Regions from separate parts of the Alteromonas sp. Cnat2-8 genome, predicted to be linked through region 1. Evidence: predicted binding sites of a transcription regulator. Region 1 holds the regulator's gene; the other holds the start of a gene.
What was found. Region 1 encodes ArgR, which controls arginine synthesis, uptake and breakdown. Its sites were predicted from a motif close to ANTGAATANNTATTCANT; they were not measured.
Positions count from the first base shown of each region.

Region 2: MHN00_RS03995 (aspartate aminotransferase family protein) is a predicted target of ArgR. The motif match lies at 2,398-2,415, and genes of this name have one in related genera.

Region 1 covers NZ_JAKREX010000008.1:53,090-60,947, reverse strand. Annotated here, with positions in the region: gene MHN00_RS19330 (hypothetical protein) at 1-760, shown strand, start outside; gene mdh (malate dehydrogenase) at 1,020-1,958, opposite strand; gene argR (transcriptional regulator ArgR) at 2,195-2,659, shown strand; gene MHN00_RS19315 (type 1 glutamine amidotransferase domain-containing protein) at 2,744-3,427, opposite strand; gene MHN00_RS19310 (TonB-dependent receptor) at 3,614-6,823, opposite strand; gene MHN00_RS19305 (PhnD/SsuA/transferrin family substrate-binding protein) at 7,206-7,858, shown strand, end outside.
Region 2 covers NZ_JAKREX010000001.1:917,568-925,425, forward strand. Annotated here, with positions in the region: gene trpS (tryptophan--tRNA ligase) at 1-21, shown strand, start outside; gene MHN00_RS03985 (aminodeoxychorismate/anthranilate synthase component II) at 122-706, shown strand; gene MHN00_RS03990 (HDOD domain-containing protein) at 1,004-2,170, shown strand; gene MHN00_RS03995 (aspartate aminotransferase family protein) at 2,633-3,841, shown strand; gene astA (arginine N-succinyltransferase) at 3,862-4,899, shown strand; gene astD (succinylglutamate-semialdehyde dehydrogenase) at 4,913-6,382, shown strand; gene MHN00_RS04010 (DUF1338 domain-containing protein) at 6,500-7,306, shown strand; gene MHN00_RS04015 (bifunctional diguanylate cyclase/phosphodiesterase) at 7,372-7,858, opposite strand, start outside.

The DNA.
Region 1 (7,858 bases):
TAAGCTCTCTTTCGCAAGCACAATGGAATTACCCCCGGGTTTGTGGGAAGGCATAAGTCAAGATGAAACGACATTTAGGTTGCTTCAAATACAAGAAAGTGGCGAACACAGCTTTTTTGAAATCGCCATCCCAGGAGGCTTCAAAAAAATGCGTCGCACACCGTTTACCAATGACGACATCACTTGCATAGAAAACCGGTGCACAATTAAAACAACGATCGAAGGTGATGTTACACGCACGCTTACTCTTTCGCCTCACTTAGATAACGCTTTTAACGTATTAGAGTCGAGCTATAAGGACAAAGAAAGTTATATTTCTCAGACTTATCAAATCGTTAAACAGGAAGCAAAGTCAACGCCGAGAAAGTTTTTAGAAAACCGCAAGCAGATACTATCTAATGCAAAGCAGCATATCGCTAATCATCCTTTTGGCACTTGGATTGGTGTTATGCAGTATTTAGATAGACCCGAATTAGCTTTACTCGAATTGTACGAAAGCGAACAAGGCTCACTGCGCGTTTATAGAAAAGGGGAAGACGCATTTAGGGAAGTCCAATCACCATTTACTGCTGACGATGTAAGCATAGATGCTCGAGTCATCGAAATTGAAGCTTCTCACACAACTTTCGCTTCAAAGATTATCCTATTCGTTCTTACGGACAACATGATTTCCGGCTATACATACGCATTACACAAAGGCTACCCAGTCGCGATGGGCCCAATAAAGTTGTTTAGAATAGATCCATTACAGACACAGTAGGTCAATTAGGAAATAAACTTCTTGCTAGCTATGGATGGAATGCTTAATTGGCGGTACTTTAATAAATAGGCGCTTCTGTGCCCAGGATGCCGCGACAAAGCCTACAAAGACGCAACAAAAAAGGCTGGATACGTAAGGTCGTAACAGACTGTCTGCAGCATGCAGCCAAGCCTCCATGGATGGAATCTCGGCGTGTCTGTGTAGGCCTTACGTATCCAGCCTTTTCAAGCGGATGCAAATGCATCCGCTTTTAGCGCTATTAGCCGTTTACGAAGTCAACGCCTAGCTTGATGTCGCCACGTAGGCCTTCAAGCATGTCGTTTTTCGCTTTTTCTTCAAATGCGCTTAGCTCGCCGTATGGCAAGATTTCTTCAACACCGTTTGCGCCTAGGCGAACTGGGTGTGCGAAGAATGCTGCGTCATCGCTGTCGTCAGTTTGTACGTAAGTGTACTCAACCACGTTCTCACCTTGCATTGCTGCAACTAGAGATAAACAGAAGCGCGCTGCTGCTTGACCCATAGATAGGGTTGCAGAACCGCCGCCCGCTTTTGCTTCAACAACTTCAGTACCCGCGTTTTGGATACGAGTAGTTAGGCTAGCAACTTCTTCGTCTGTGAACTCTACGCCTTCAACTTGTGAAAGTAGAGGAAGGATAGTTGTACCAGAGTGACCGCCGATTACCGGTACGTGCACAGAAGATACGTCTACACCTTTAAGTTCAGCAACAAAGGTTTCAGCACGGATAACGTCTAGTGTCGTTACACCGAAAAGCTTGTTCTTGTCGTAAACGCCTTTTGCTTTTAGCGTTTCAGCTGCAATAGCAACAGTAGTGTTAACTGGGTTAGTGATGATACCAACACACGCGTTCGGGCAGTTATCAGCTACACCTTCGATTAGGTTTTTAACAATGCCGGCGTTGATGTTGAACAGATCAGAACGATCCATACCTGGCTTACGAGGCATACCCGCTGGAATTAGAACAACGTCTGCTCCAGTTAGTGCATCAGCTAGGTCATCTTTACCGTGACCGGTTACTTTTACCGCAGTGGGGATGTGGCTCAAATCAACGGCAACACCAGGAACAACTGGCGCTACGTCGTAAAGCGCTAAATCTGAACCTGCTGGCAATTGTGTTTTCAACAACAAAGACAGCGCCTGACCAATACCACCGGCAGCACCTAACACGGCTACTTTCATACCATTTCTCCTATGGGATTACTTCACGTATTTAAACGGAACGTCACACTAATGCAACGCGGGGGAAAACTCAATCACCGGATCGTCTTATTAACGTTATTTATGGCGATTTTATCTCGATATTCATTATCATGAATGATTATGCAAAGAAATTGCGCAAAGTCTACCTGTACGGCACAATATACGCATACTAAATATAATTCCTAACGATAATCCTTAAAAAGAAAAGAGCGCTAATGGCAAACGCAAAACAAGAGCAACTCATCAAAGCTTTTAAAGAAATTCTTAAAGCAGAAAGTTATGGTTCGCAAGGCGAGATTGTTGATGCTTTAAAAGCACAAGGTTTCGACAACATCAGCCAATCTAAAATCTCTAGAATGCTAAGCAAATTCGGCGCGGTACGCACGCGAAATGCCCGAGGTGATATGGTGTATTGCTTGCCTCCAGAGCTAGGTATGCCTACGGCTAAAAGCCCTCTTAAACAGCTGGTACTGGATATCGTTCACAACAATGTAATGGTAATCATAAGAACCAGCCCTGGTGCTGCGCAGCTTATTGCGCGCTTGCTTGACTCATTGAGTAAAAAGGACGGGGTTTTGGGCACCATTGCAGGTGACGACACTATTTTCATCGCGCCAGCGGATGTAACAAGAATTGAAGAGCTAAGGCAACGCGTTGAAGATTTATTCGAAAATGTCTAGGTAGTTCGTCAAGAACTCGGTAACCGAAAACAAGAAACCGCATACATGATGCGGTTTCCAACTAGCTCCTAAGCGAATGCTTCCTTAAGACAGTAATTTGATAAGCGCATCTGCAGTTGGGCGTGATGACGGTGGGTTCTGTCCTGTCACCAGTAAACCATCAGTACACACTTTTACGGCGAAATCGTCTGCACTTTCATATTTACCGCCCTTTTTCACTAGCTCGTCTTCAACTAGGTATGGAACAACATCGGTAAGCTCCATTGCTGCTTCTTCGCTATTGGAGAAGCCTGTCACAGCTTTTCCGTCCACCAAGTACTTGCCATCTGGAGTTTTCACATCTTTAAGCACAATTGGCGCATGACACACGGCACCAACAGGTTTGTTTGCTGCAATAGTGTCTTCAATTAGCTTGATAGAATGCGCGTTATCCGATAAATCCCAAAGCGGGCCGTGCCCTCCTGGATAAAACACCGCATCGAACTCGTCGGCTCTTACATCTTCTAGTGGAATTGTTGACGCTACAGCACTGCGTGCAACTTCATCTTTTGTGTAACGGATAGCGTCATCTGTCATGGCGTCATCCGCTAGACTGTTGGGGTCAATTGGCACTTGGCCCCCCATAGGCGATGCTAACGTTAAGGTATAGCCGGCATCTTTAAATGCATAGTACGGGGCGGCAAACTCCTCTAGCCACATACCGGTTTTCTTGCCCGTATCGCCCATTAGCTCGTGTGATGTCATTACCATTAATACATGTTTGGACATTATTCCTCCTTGCTTGGTTATTTAAATCTTGCGCAAGTTGGTTCGCATGAAGAGAGGCGTTAGATCAGTTTTTGGAAAAATCTTAATGAATGGAAAAGCGGAGTTATTGAATTTTAGGCATAAAAAAGTGCCACCCCCGATTAAGGAAAGTGGCACCTAACACTACAATTGGTTCACACCATTGGATTAGAAGTCGTATTTAATACCGAACTGAACTTGCCATACAGACTGGTCAAGAACTTCTAGGTTCTTAATACGGCTGTCGCTGTTCAGGTCAAAGTACTCGTACTGACCATCAACGATGTTTGCAGAAACAACTGCACGCTCATACTCGTAACGAGTACGCTCGATACGACCCCAGTCGTCATTTAGTAAGTTACCGAAGTTCTCGATATCGAAGAACACAGTAAGCTTATGCTCTGGGTAGAAAGCAGGTAGTTGCTGCTGAATACGTACATCGATGATAGTTGACCAACGAGAGTTGTCACCATTACGCTCAGCGATGCCGCCTTTGTATTGTGCAAGCTCAGAGCTGTTGATGTAATCAATGAACTCTTGCTGAGCAGCTAGGTCGCCACCGAATGAAGTAGATGCAAACAACGGATCGTCGATACCGTTAGGTACGTATAGCAAGTGACCCGCATCATCGTTACGGCTTTCACGCGCACAACGACCGCCACCAACATCTAGCACACACGCGTTGTTTTCGTCGAATGTGTAGCTGTAAGGTTGACCTGAACGACGCTCAGCAAATACGGACACTTTAGTCTCGTAACCGTCGATTAGCTCTTTGCTCCAGTTAAAGCGCATTTTCCATAGGTGCTCAGTCTGGAAGTTAGACGTACCAGCGCGTGGCGCTTGACGGTCATAAGCTGCGAAGTCAGAGTAGTTAGACGTCGCAGTAGATGAAGTACCGTAGCCGATATCTTCTACATCAGCATATGTATAGCTAGTGAAGAAGTCGAATGAACCGTAAGACGTTTCCCACGCTTTTGACGCAGACAATGCGTATAGCATAGCGTCGCCGTCGTCTACAGAACCTGTAACAATCGCTTCTGGGCCTTCGCTACAGTCGTAAACGCCACGACCGTCTGGTGATGTACCAACAGGGTTTTCACAGCGTTGATCGTACCAGTAAGTTGCATTTTCAAGCTTGTTATATAGAACGTCAGCAGAGAACAACCAGCCTTCAAGTACTTCGATTTCTGGCTCGTGTGCAACACCCAAGCTTACTTTCCATGTAGTAGGAATTTCGAAATCTGGTGCTAGTGCGTTTACAGTACCGTCAGGTGCTGTATTCGCTAGCGCATCAAGAACGTTTTGAGGGATATACTGGCCAGTAGCCGCATCAGGCGTAGTTGGTACTTGGTAAGTTTGACCAGAACCAAAATCTTCGTAATCATCAGAGATCACGCCATCGTTAGAGTAGCTGTTTGAAATCCAAACACTTGGCGCACCACCAGAGAAACGACCGATACCACCACGAACAGTGGTGTAGTCAGACGCATACCACTGGAAAGACACACGAGGAAGAATCACGTCAAGACCGTCGATGTCTGTAGTGTTTGTAAAACCATAACGGTCAACAAAGTTTTGGTTTTCACGGATAGAGCCTTCTGACTCATACCAGTCATAACGAATACCAGCGTCGATAGTTAGCTCAGCTGACGCTTCCCATGAATCTTGGAAGTATAATGAGTTGTAGTTATAACCCCAGATTGCACGAAGGTCGTTTTCGTCGTTAGTAACAGCATTGTTATAAAGAAGCGCAGACGCTTGTGCATTTGCTAAGTCTTCAATGCTGTCGAACAAGTATGAACCTTCAGAGTTCTGCGCAAACAAGTTGTCTACGTCTACTTCTTCACGCTCGTAACCAAGTTTAAGGATGTGGTCACCAGTAGTGTAAATACCTACTAACTTAACTTGGAAGAAATCTTGGTCTAGTGAGTTACCGTGACGGAAACGGTCTGGACCAATTGTTAGGTAGTTCTCATCGCCATCTACTTCACGTAGGAAAACAGCGAAGTTAGGGAATTCTGCACCGTTAAGTGAGTTCTGGCCAGTTTCTTGAGTCGTACTTGCAATCTTGAACTGAGTCGAGAAATTTGACGTCCAGTCAGAGAACACGTGAGCAATGAAGCTTTCAACTTTTTCTGAGCGGTCGTACCATGCAGATGATGCACCTAGTACTTCGTCATTAGTCAGGAAGTTGTTACCGTTTTGTTCATTAATAGAGTTACCTTCAGTACTCATGTAAGTGAACTTAGCACGGTGATCAGCATTGATGTTCCAGTCAATGTTAGCAAGGATCTTTTCGTCCTGTACATCGTCTTTCTGGAAGTTACCGATATCGAAGCCCCACACGTCAGATACGATTTGGCCAACTTGTGCAACATCATCCATAGTGATGTTAGCTACTTCGTTTACTGCACCAGAGCCCGCTGGACCACGATTTAGTGGTGCAACAGAATCGAACTTGTCATATGCAACAAAGAAGAAAAGCTTGTCTTTGATGATTGGACCACCAAGTGTTGCAACGAACGTTTTTTCTTCGAAGTCGAAGTTAAACTCTTCATCACCGTTATTGTCGCCCATCATTGAGTCGTCAGTGTAGTAGTAAGCTACTGAACCATGAAACTCGTTAGTACCTGATTTAGTTACGGCATTGATAGTACCGCCAGTAAAGCCGTTGTACTCAACGTCAAACGGAGCAGTTTGGATTGAAAGTGATTCAATTGCATCGTAAGAGATTGGTGAACGCTGAGTTGGGTAACCGTTAGCGTTAAGACCGAAACGGTCATTTAGTGCTACACCATCAACAGTTAAAGAGTTGAAACGGTTGTTTGCACCAGCAATTGTTAGTTCTTTCGCACCACCGCTTTGCACGTTAACAGACGCAAACGGGTCTAGTTGAGCCGCATCAGTAATGTCACGGTCGATTGAAGCAACTTGGTTAAGTGCTTCTAAACCTAAGCTAGTGCTCAAGCCTTCGTTAGTATAGCCAGTACCAGCACTGCTACCTGTTACAACGATAACTTCGGTGCTTTGAGCAGATTCAACAGTGATAGGTAGTGCAAGCGCTTGGTCAAGAGAAAGATAAACGTTCTCTACTTTTGTAGGAACAAAACCGTCGCCTGTAATCGTTACTGTGTATGGACCACCAACACGAAGACCACGTGCTGAGAAGGTACCACTTTCGTTTGTAGTTGCAGTAGATACTGTACCTGAAGGTTCGTGCTTGATGGTAACTGTTGCACCAGCAAGGTTTGAACCAGCTTCACTAACAACGTTGCCTCGAATTGCTGACGTTGTTGTCTGCGCCATAACTGTACCAGCTAGGCCAGCAGAAACAGCAACAGCGATAGCAACGCGGCTGAGTTTTGCTTTGAAGTTCATGTGTGTGTTTCCCTTTTTGTTTAAAATTCTTTTTTATGGACTTGCGCAGGGTGTTGTCCCTATCAAGACCATTGACTATTTTAGTACCGCGAGAAATTGTTATCGAGGTTCATGTCAAATTTATTACAGTTTTACATTTTTATTTAACACCAATCGCCCGAGGCTAGTGACTTTGCAAAAAAATACCTGACCACATGGTCAAGTTAATTTACTTGTTATTATTGTTGTCTATCTGCAGCAATTGGACGGTTCTATTCTTGGCAGATGTGCGACTAATAAACAGCGTTTAATAAAAATCAGGTTTACCTATAAAAATAAACCTTATTTCAACAACTTAACGCTTTAAAATAAATTTACCTATTGCAATAAATAACCTTAACTGATGAAATCCCTACATAAATCGTTAATTCATTTGGTCGTTTTTTTGGCGAATTTTAGAATTGTTGCCTCCGGAAAGTGGATATTATTTGTCATCGTCGCTATCGCGTGCGGTGCTTTTAGCTATTTACAAAAAAACAATATTTATAATGACATCACCCCACAAACCGGTCAATTTTTATACTGCAAAACTGAATTAAGTGCGAATAGCGACATTTTTTCAGTGTACGTTACCGATGGTCGCATTGCTGAAATGGCAAGAGATAGATTGTGCGCTGACAGCACAACAAAGAGGCAATTCGGCGAAGTTAAAATTATCATCGGTCAAAGCGACTACGACACGTTTCGCTACATCAACCACGGCGTTGTTGACCTTGCATTAGTGAAAAAGAACGTGGTCGACGCGTTTGGCGCTGACCAAATATATGGGCTGTCTAAAGTGGCATCGCACCCTAATTACAGCGCCTTTTTCATTGCGTTACGCGAACGCCCGCAATTAAGTAAAGAATACTTGCTTGGTAAAAAAATTGGTTTATTAGATTACCCCAGTAGTCGCTCAGGCCACATTGTACCCAAAACTATTCTACAAAATTTAGGGTTAAGCGACACAAACGTATCAATTGTATATTACAGTTCCCACCAAGAGCTTCGCAGAGC
Region 2 (7,858 bases), on a different contig from region 1:
GGCTTTATTCCAAAGCCATAACAGCCGAATTCCAACATCTTGCTACACGCCATGAAGGGTTCATTTAATCCTTCATGGCTAAAACCTTCGCAACTTAGAAATACCAAGGACTAGCACTGCTGTGTTGCTGTTAATTGATAACTTCGATTCGTTCACTCATAACCTCGCTCGGTATTTCACTGAGCTCAGCGTCGACGTTGAAGTGGTGCGAAATAACGCACTGACCTTAGACGACATATCTCGCTTAGCGCCTTCACAGTTAGTTATTTCACCGGGACCATGCACGCCAAACGAAGCAGGCATCAGCTTATCTGCGATTGAACATTTTGCAGGCAAGATTCCTATTTTAGGTGTATGCCTGGGTCATCAAGCTATAGGTCAAGTGTTTGGTGCCAAGGTAGTAGGTGCACAAGAGATTAAGCATGGAAAAGTTTCCCCCCTAACACACCGCAACAGTGGCCTGTTCAAAGGCTTACCTAACCCGTTTAACGTGACGCGCTACCACTCATTGGTTTTAGATCCCGCATCGCTACCTGCCTCACTGAGTGTTGATGCATGGTGTGAAACCGCAAAGGGCACAAAGGAAATCATGGCAATTTCCCATAATCATCACCCTATTTGGGGCGTGCAGTACCACCCCGAGTCACTGCTTACCGAACACGGTCATAGCGTACTGGATGCATTTCTTCAGTTTAAATCAATTTAAGTATACGAGTTTGATGCCGATACGCTTTTATAGTGTAAAAGGTTACGCTTGAAGGCCAGAATTACTCGCAATTCACTGATTTTTCGTTTAACTTTTCATAATTCGTTTTAGCCAATGCGCTGAATAAAGATTATACGAAGCATCGCACACGCAATATCAACAGTTGCAGGGTAAATAAGGCTTGCTTGCAAGCAGTAGCTACCATTTTCATCATTACCGTAGCGAAAGTAATAAAGGCCCCTGATGTACGATAATATTGCCGTTCACCAAAAAGTTATGAGCAGGAGTGCTTTTAATATGACAATGGGGGCAACCACACCGCCCACGATAGATGATCGTTTTGAAAATATGATCATATCGCCAGAGCGAGTGCTGGAAATGCTAGGAAGGCGCAAGGTGGGAGAGGTAAGCTTCGAGCAATCGGAGCAAGGTGATGCGCGCAGGCTGCTACTGCACGTTGAAAAAGTGGCGATTGAAAACAAGCGCCTTCAAGAGAAAACCGAAGCGTCATACCTTGAATCAGTGAGTCACCATCTTCACGAGATCCTTCTAGGTGAATTAACAGAGCAGCTAGGCTATACCGACGAACTCGTTCAAAACGTACTTAACTTGCCCGAAAACATCGGCGAGCTTCTTGATGCACTTTCCGTGAAAGCATGCTCGGTTTCGAAACTAGAGCCAATTGCCGCAACAATGCCATGGCTTTATGATGAACTAATCGTTGTGGTGAATACTCCACAATTTAGACGCAAAGACTCCCGTGGGCGTATCATTGTGGTAGAGACACTGCGCACAGCATTGAGCTTTTTGGGTATTGAAAACCTACGCACATTGATACCGTCGCTCATTTTAAAGCGCGCTATGCCTCAGATTACCGACCCTTACCCGCTAATTAAACAAAAGCTTACGCCTTATACGACTGGCGTTGCCATAACGGCGAAACGCCTTGCAGCACTTACGGATTTAAACAAAAACCAGGCTTATACCCTTGCGATGCTCAGTAATTTGGGGCGTTGTGTCGTAACAAGACTTTACTTCAAACTGTTCGATAAAATTCAGCTACACCTGTTGCAAGAATGCCAGAAAGACAAAGAGCAAAAGCGACATGAAGCGCTACTCAAAGTGGCTCCTTCAGCCAACCACCTTATTGCTCTACAGCAAGAATTCGCAGATGCAGTCAGCGCGGATATTCTGGAGTGGATGCATTTAATGCGCTTGCCTATTGCAGAACCTATGCGAGCGTGTGCCGATAAAGTACCCGCACAGCCTAAAACACTCAGTAAGGTACTTCATCAAGCCCGAACCTACACACAAATTCGGATGTTACACCAGTTAAAGCTTGTTGAAATGAAAGAAGTAAAGCCGCTTTTCATGGAGCAACGCTACCCTGCAGGTGCACTCGAAAAACTCAAAACTATTGATATTTTCACCCTTCCTTTGGTGAAAAACGAAGAGAATCATTAATTTTTTAGTGGATATTCATGCACTCGTTATGCACCTTTTTCATTTCATGTGCATGATGCCCCAAATTATTGACGGTTGCTCAATGCCTTGCCCGTTTTTAGCGACATTAAACAGGTAAGGCTTCCAGTCCTATCCCCCCTTTTTTATTGCCTCACAGTGCATTAAAACCCGTATGCAGCCCTTTTCTCAGCGCAAAAATTGATTATTACTAATTGATATAGCCCAGTAGTTAATAGTTATTCACTTTTCCTGCAAATTAAGCCACAGTCCTTATAAATAAAGGGCTGCAGCCCTTTGCATAGAAGACAAATGTTAAAAAAAATGGCATACTGCTGAACAAATCCGATTAGTTTTTACGCGCCCAATTAACGCTTATCGACCAAAGTAGTACTAAAATGTGCTCATAGATTCGATAAGCCAAATCACACAGTGTGATTGGCGCCCAACGCAGAGGTAACAAAGATGAACGTAACTCGCGCTACATTTGATGATGTAATGGTTCCTAACTATAACCCAGCAGGTATGGTACCTGTTCGAGGTGAAGGTTCACGCGTATGGGATCAAGATGGAGCTGAGTACATCGACTTTGCAGGCGGTATTGCAGTTAACGTTTTAGGTCACTGTCACCCAGAGCTTGTGAAAGCTCTTAATGAACAAGGCAGCAAGCTTTGGCACTTAAGCAACGTTTTCACTAACGAGCCAGCCCTTCGTTTAGCTAAAAAGCTAAATGACGCAACGTTTTCAGATAGAGTTTACTTCGCAAACTCAGGCGCAGAAGCGAACGAAGCAGCATTGAAGCTAGCTCGTCGCTGGGCGCTGGACAAGCACGGTGAAGACAAAAACCAAATCATCGCTTTCAACAAAGGTTTCCACGGCCGTACCTTCTTTACCGTAACAGTAGGTGGTCAAGCTGCTTACTCTGACGGTTTTGGTCCTAAGCCAGGCGCTGTTGACCACTGTGACTACAACGATTTAGCTGCCTTTGAAGCGCTAATTTCTGACAAAACCTGCGCGGTAATGATGGAACCGCTTCAGGGTGAAGGCGGTATTATTCCACCTGATGTAGATTTCGTAAAAGGCGTTCGCGAGCTTTGTGACAAGCACAACGCATTACTTATTTTTGACGAAGTTCAGTCGGGTGTTGGTCGTACTGGTCACCTTTATGCCTATATGGGTCTTGGCGTAACACCTGATATCCTAACAACCGCTAAATCTCTTGGTGGCGGCTTCCCAATTGGTGCCATGCTTACCACAGCAGACATCGCTGCACACCTTAAGCCAGGTACCCACGGTAGTACTTACGGTGGTAACCCACTAGCCTGTGCTGTTGCGGAAAAAGCGTTAGATATCGTGAACCAGCCAGAAGTGCTTGAAGGTGTACTTAAGAAAGAGGCCTTATTCCGTGAACTACTAGGTGCTATCAATGAAAAGTACAACGTATTTGAAGAAGTACGTGGTCAAGGCATGCTGTTAGGTTGTGCGTTAAATGAGAAATACCAAGGCCGTGCACGTGACTTCATGATGGCTGCAACGAAAGAGAACCTTATGTGTCTTGTTGCTGGCATGAACGTTATTCGTTTTGCACCTTCACTGGTTATTCCTGATGAAGACATCAAAGAAGGTCTTGCACGTTTTGAACGCGCCGTTGCTGCCGTTGTAAACGCCGAATAATTACAACACGAGTAGCGAACATGAATATCATTCGCCCTATCACGAAGGCCGACTATAACGCGCTTAAAGAAATCGCCGTTGAATCAGGTATTGGCTTTACGTCTTTACCTGTCAACGACGAGTTGCTGCAGCGTAAAATTGATCGTGCAGAAACTGCGTTTAACAAACCAAACGTAACCGAACCTGGCGATGAGTCATACTTGTTTGTAATGGAAGATACCACTACCGGACAGGTAGTGGGAACAACAGGTATTGAAGCGGCTGTTGGTATAGACGATGCGTTCTATCATTACCACCTAAGCAAAGTAGTGCACGCCTCGCGCGAGCTTAACATTCACAACACGGTAGACATTCTAACGTTTTGTAATGACTACACCGGTGTTACTGAAATATGTACGCTGTTTCTTCGCGAACAAGCCCGCGGCGGCATAAACGGCCGCTTCCTTTCAAAGGTTCGATTCTTGTTCATGATGGAGCACCGTGAACGCTTCTCAGAGACAGTTATTGCTGAAATGCGCGGTGTGAGTGACGAAGAAGGACGCTCACCATTTTGGGAGTGGTTGGAAACCCATTTCTTCTCAATGGATTTTCCTACTGCTGACTACTTAACAGGCATTGGTAATAAAGTGTTTATTGCTGAACTTATGCCGAAGTACCCGATATACGTAAATCTGCTTAGCAAAGAAGCGCAAGAAGTCATTGGCGAAGTCCATGACAAAACACGCCCTGCTCTTCAGCTTCTTGAAGAAGAAGGCTTTTCTTGCCGCGGCTACGTAGACATTTTCGACGCAGGCCCGACGGTAGAAGCAAACTTAAGCCACATCCGCACGGCTCAGTCGAGTTTAAAACTGCCTGTAGTGATTGACGATAGCGCTGCTGCCCAAGGGCAAACGCACTACATCATTAATACATCAGTATCTGATTTTCGTGCAGTTGCCACCGAGATGACGGTAAGCGAAGAAAAGCAAGTTGCCGTGCTATCTCGCCAAGCCGCTGCTGCATTGAATGTCAAAGAGGGAGAGCACGTACGCTTCGCCCCCGTTACATTCAGAGATTAAAAGGACACCCACTATGCTACATACACATTTTATCAACGGTGAATGGGTTGCCGGACAAGGTCATGACTTAGCGTCAATTGACCCTGCAAAAAACGAAGTGATTTGGGAAGGTAAGTCTGCGACAGCCTCTCAAATTGATGACGCAATTAACGCTGCTCGTGCTGCACTTCCAGTATGGAGCATGAAAACCGTTGAAGAGCGTCTTGAGATTATTAAGGTTTATGGCACTAAGCTAGAAGAAGCTAAAGCGCACCTTGCCAAAGCTATGGCTAAAGAAACGGGTAAGCCAGAGTGGGAAACTGCCACTGAAGTTGGCGCCATGATGGGCAAAATTGGTATTTCTGAAAAAGCCTATTTTGAACGCACGGGTAACGTTGAAAACCCAATGCCTGTAGGTAAAGCCTTCATTCGACACAAGCCTCACGGCGTTGTTGCTGTATTTGGCCCATACAACTTCCCTGGCCACCTGCCAAACGGACACATTGTTCCAGCCCTTATTGCAGGTAACACAGTTGTGTTTAAACCAAGCGATTTGACGCCTATGGTTGCACAAGAAATGGTGAAGCTATGGGATGCTGCTGGCCTGCCAGCGGGTGTACTCAACCTAGTACAAGGTGAAGTTGAAACAGGTAAGGCTTTGGCGTCGCATAACGATATCGATGGTCTTTTCTTTACGGGTAGCTCACGCACAGGAAAAATCTTGCACGAGCAGTTCGCAGGTCACCCAGGTAAAATTTTGGCTCTTGAAATGGGTGGAAACAACCCACTCATTGTTAAAGATGTGGCTGATGTTGATGCTGCCGTACATGACATCGTTCAATCTGCTTTCATTACGTCCGGTCAGCGCTGTACGTGTGCACGTCGCCTATTCTTACCAGCCGATGCACAGGGTGATGCAATCCTTGCTCGCTTAATCGAAGTGACCAAGAATATTAAGGTGGGTGATTATGACGCTGAAGATCAACCATTTATGGGCGCAATGATCTCAAGCAATGCCGCTGCACTGATGGTAAAAGCACAGCAAGAGCTTGAAAACCTTGGTGGTAAAGTACTGGTTCGCCTTGAACAAAAAGATGAGAACAAAGGTTTTGCTACTCCTGGCATCATTGATGTGACTGACATGCTTGCTTCACTGCCTGACGAAGAACACTTTGGTCCACTACTTAAAGTGATTCGTTACAGCAATTTTGACGCAGCTATCGCAGAAGCAAATAACACCAGCTTTGGCTTATCAGCAGGTCTTCTAGGCGACAACGAAGAAGATTATCGCTACTTCTTCGCACGCATTCGCGCGGGCATCGTAAACTGGAATAGACCTATTACAGGTGCAAGCAGCGCTGCGCCATTTGGTGGCGTGGGCGACAGTGGTAACCACAGAGCAAGCGCGTTTTATGCAGCTGACTACTGTGCGTATCCAGTTGCTTCAGTTGAGCTTGATAAAGTTACTATGCCGGGCAAATTAAGCCCAGGCTTGTCGATGTAACCCAAGCTTTTCACGTTACAAAAAGGCCGACATGATTTTTGTGTCGGCCAGTTTAGTACCAACCCTATACGAACTATTCGTTTAAAAATAGTCAACGACAGAAAGGACCCTACCACCATGCATAGCAACATCGATACGTTGTTTAGCAACATGTGGGACGATTACGTTACCATCACTCCCTCAGCGCATAAAATTCATGCACTTTTGGCGGGTGAAGAAAACACGAACGACATCGTTAACGACCATGTAGCTTTTCGAACTTTTGCTCTTGATAAAACCCGCTTAGACAAGCTTGCTGCGCACTTCTTAGCATTGGGTTATGAAGCTAAAGGCGACTATGACTTTGAAGCGAAAAAGCTTACTGCAAAGCATTTCGAGCACCCTGACGATACTAAACCAAAAGTATTTATTAGTGAGCTTCGTGTAAATGAGCTTTCTGAAACTGCTCAAGCAATTATCAAGAAGATGGTTGATCAAATGCCTGAGTCTGTAGTGGATGCAGATAACTTCTTGTACTCGGGTAAGCATTGGGACGTTACTAAAGCAGAATACGACACACTGCTTAACGAATCAGAATACGCGGCGTGGATGGCAGCATGGGGCTTCCGTGCTAACCACTTTACGGTAAGTGTTAATCACTTAACCCGTACTGACGAGCTTACCGACGTAAACACATTGCTTAAAGAAGCAGGCTTTGTGCTAAACACCTCTGGCGGCGAAATTAAAGGTGGGCCAGATGTATTTTTAGCGCAATCTTCAACGATGGCTGACCGTGCTGACGTAGCGTTTAGCGACGAAACTGTGGCAATTCCAAGCTGCTTCTACGAGTTTGCACAACGCTATGAAATGCCTGATGGTAAGCTTTACAAAGGCTTTGTTGCCGCATCGGCAGATAAAATCTTTGAAAGCACCAATGCTAAGTAACGAGCTTGCTTAGTCATTAAGAAAAGCCCGATAGGGCTTTTTTTGTTTATGCTTAGCTGAAGACATTACCGATTAGGCTCAGTAGTATGCCTTGCCAAGAACTGGTCGTAAGGCATTGGTTTATCAAAGTAAAACCCCTGCATTAGTTGAATGTCGGCCTGCTCCATGAAAGGCAAATAAGACTCCAACTCTACGCCTTCAGCCACCACATCTATTTGCAAACTCTTTAACATGGCTATCAAACCATTAAATAGCGCATTGGCTTTGCTATCTTGGTGAATACCCTGAATTAAGCTTTTATCCACCTTAACCACTTCAAACTGGAAACTTCGCAAGTAGCTAAGAGATGAAAAACCACTGCCAAAATCATCCAGAGACAGTCTAAACCCATGCTCTCTCAACGTGTTTAATGCTCTAAGTGCTGATTTTTCATCGCGAATAAAGACCGACTCAGTGAGCTCTAGCTCAATAAATTCGGGAGACACATCATTATCCATACAGATAGACATTGCCTGATTTGGAAATTCCGGGTCAAGCATCTGATTAGCGCTG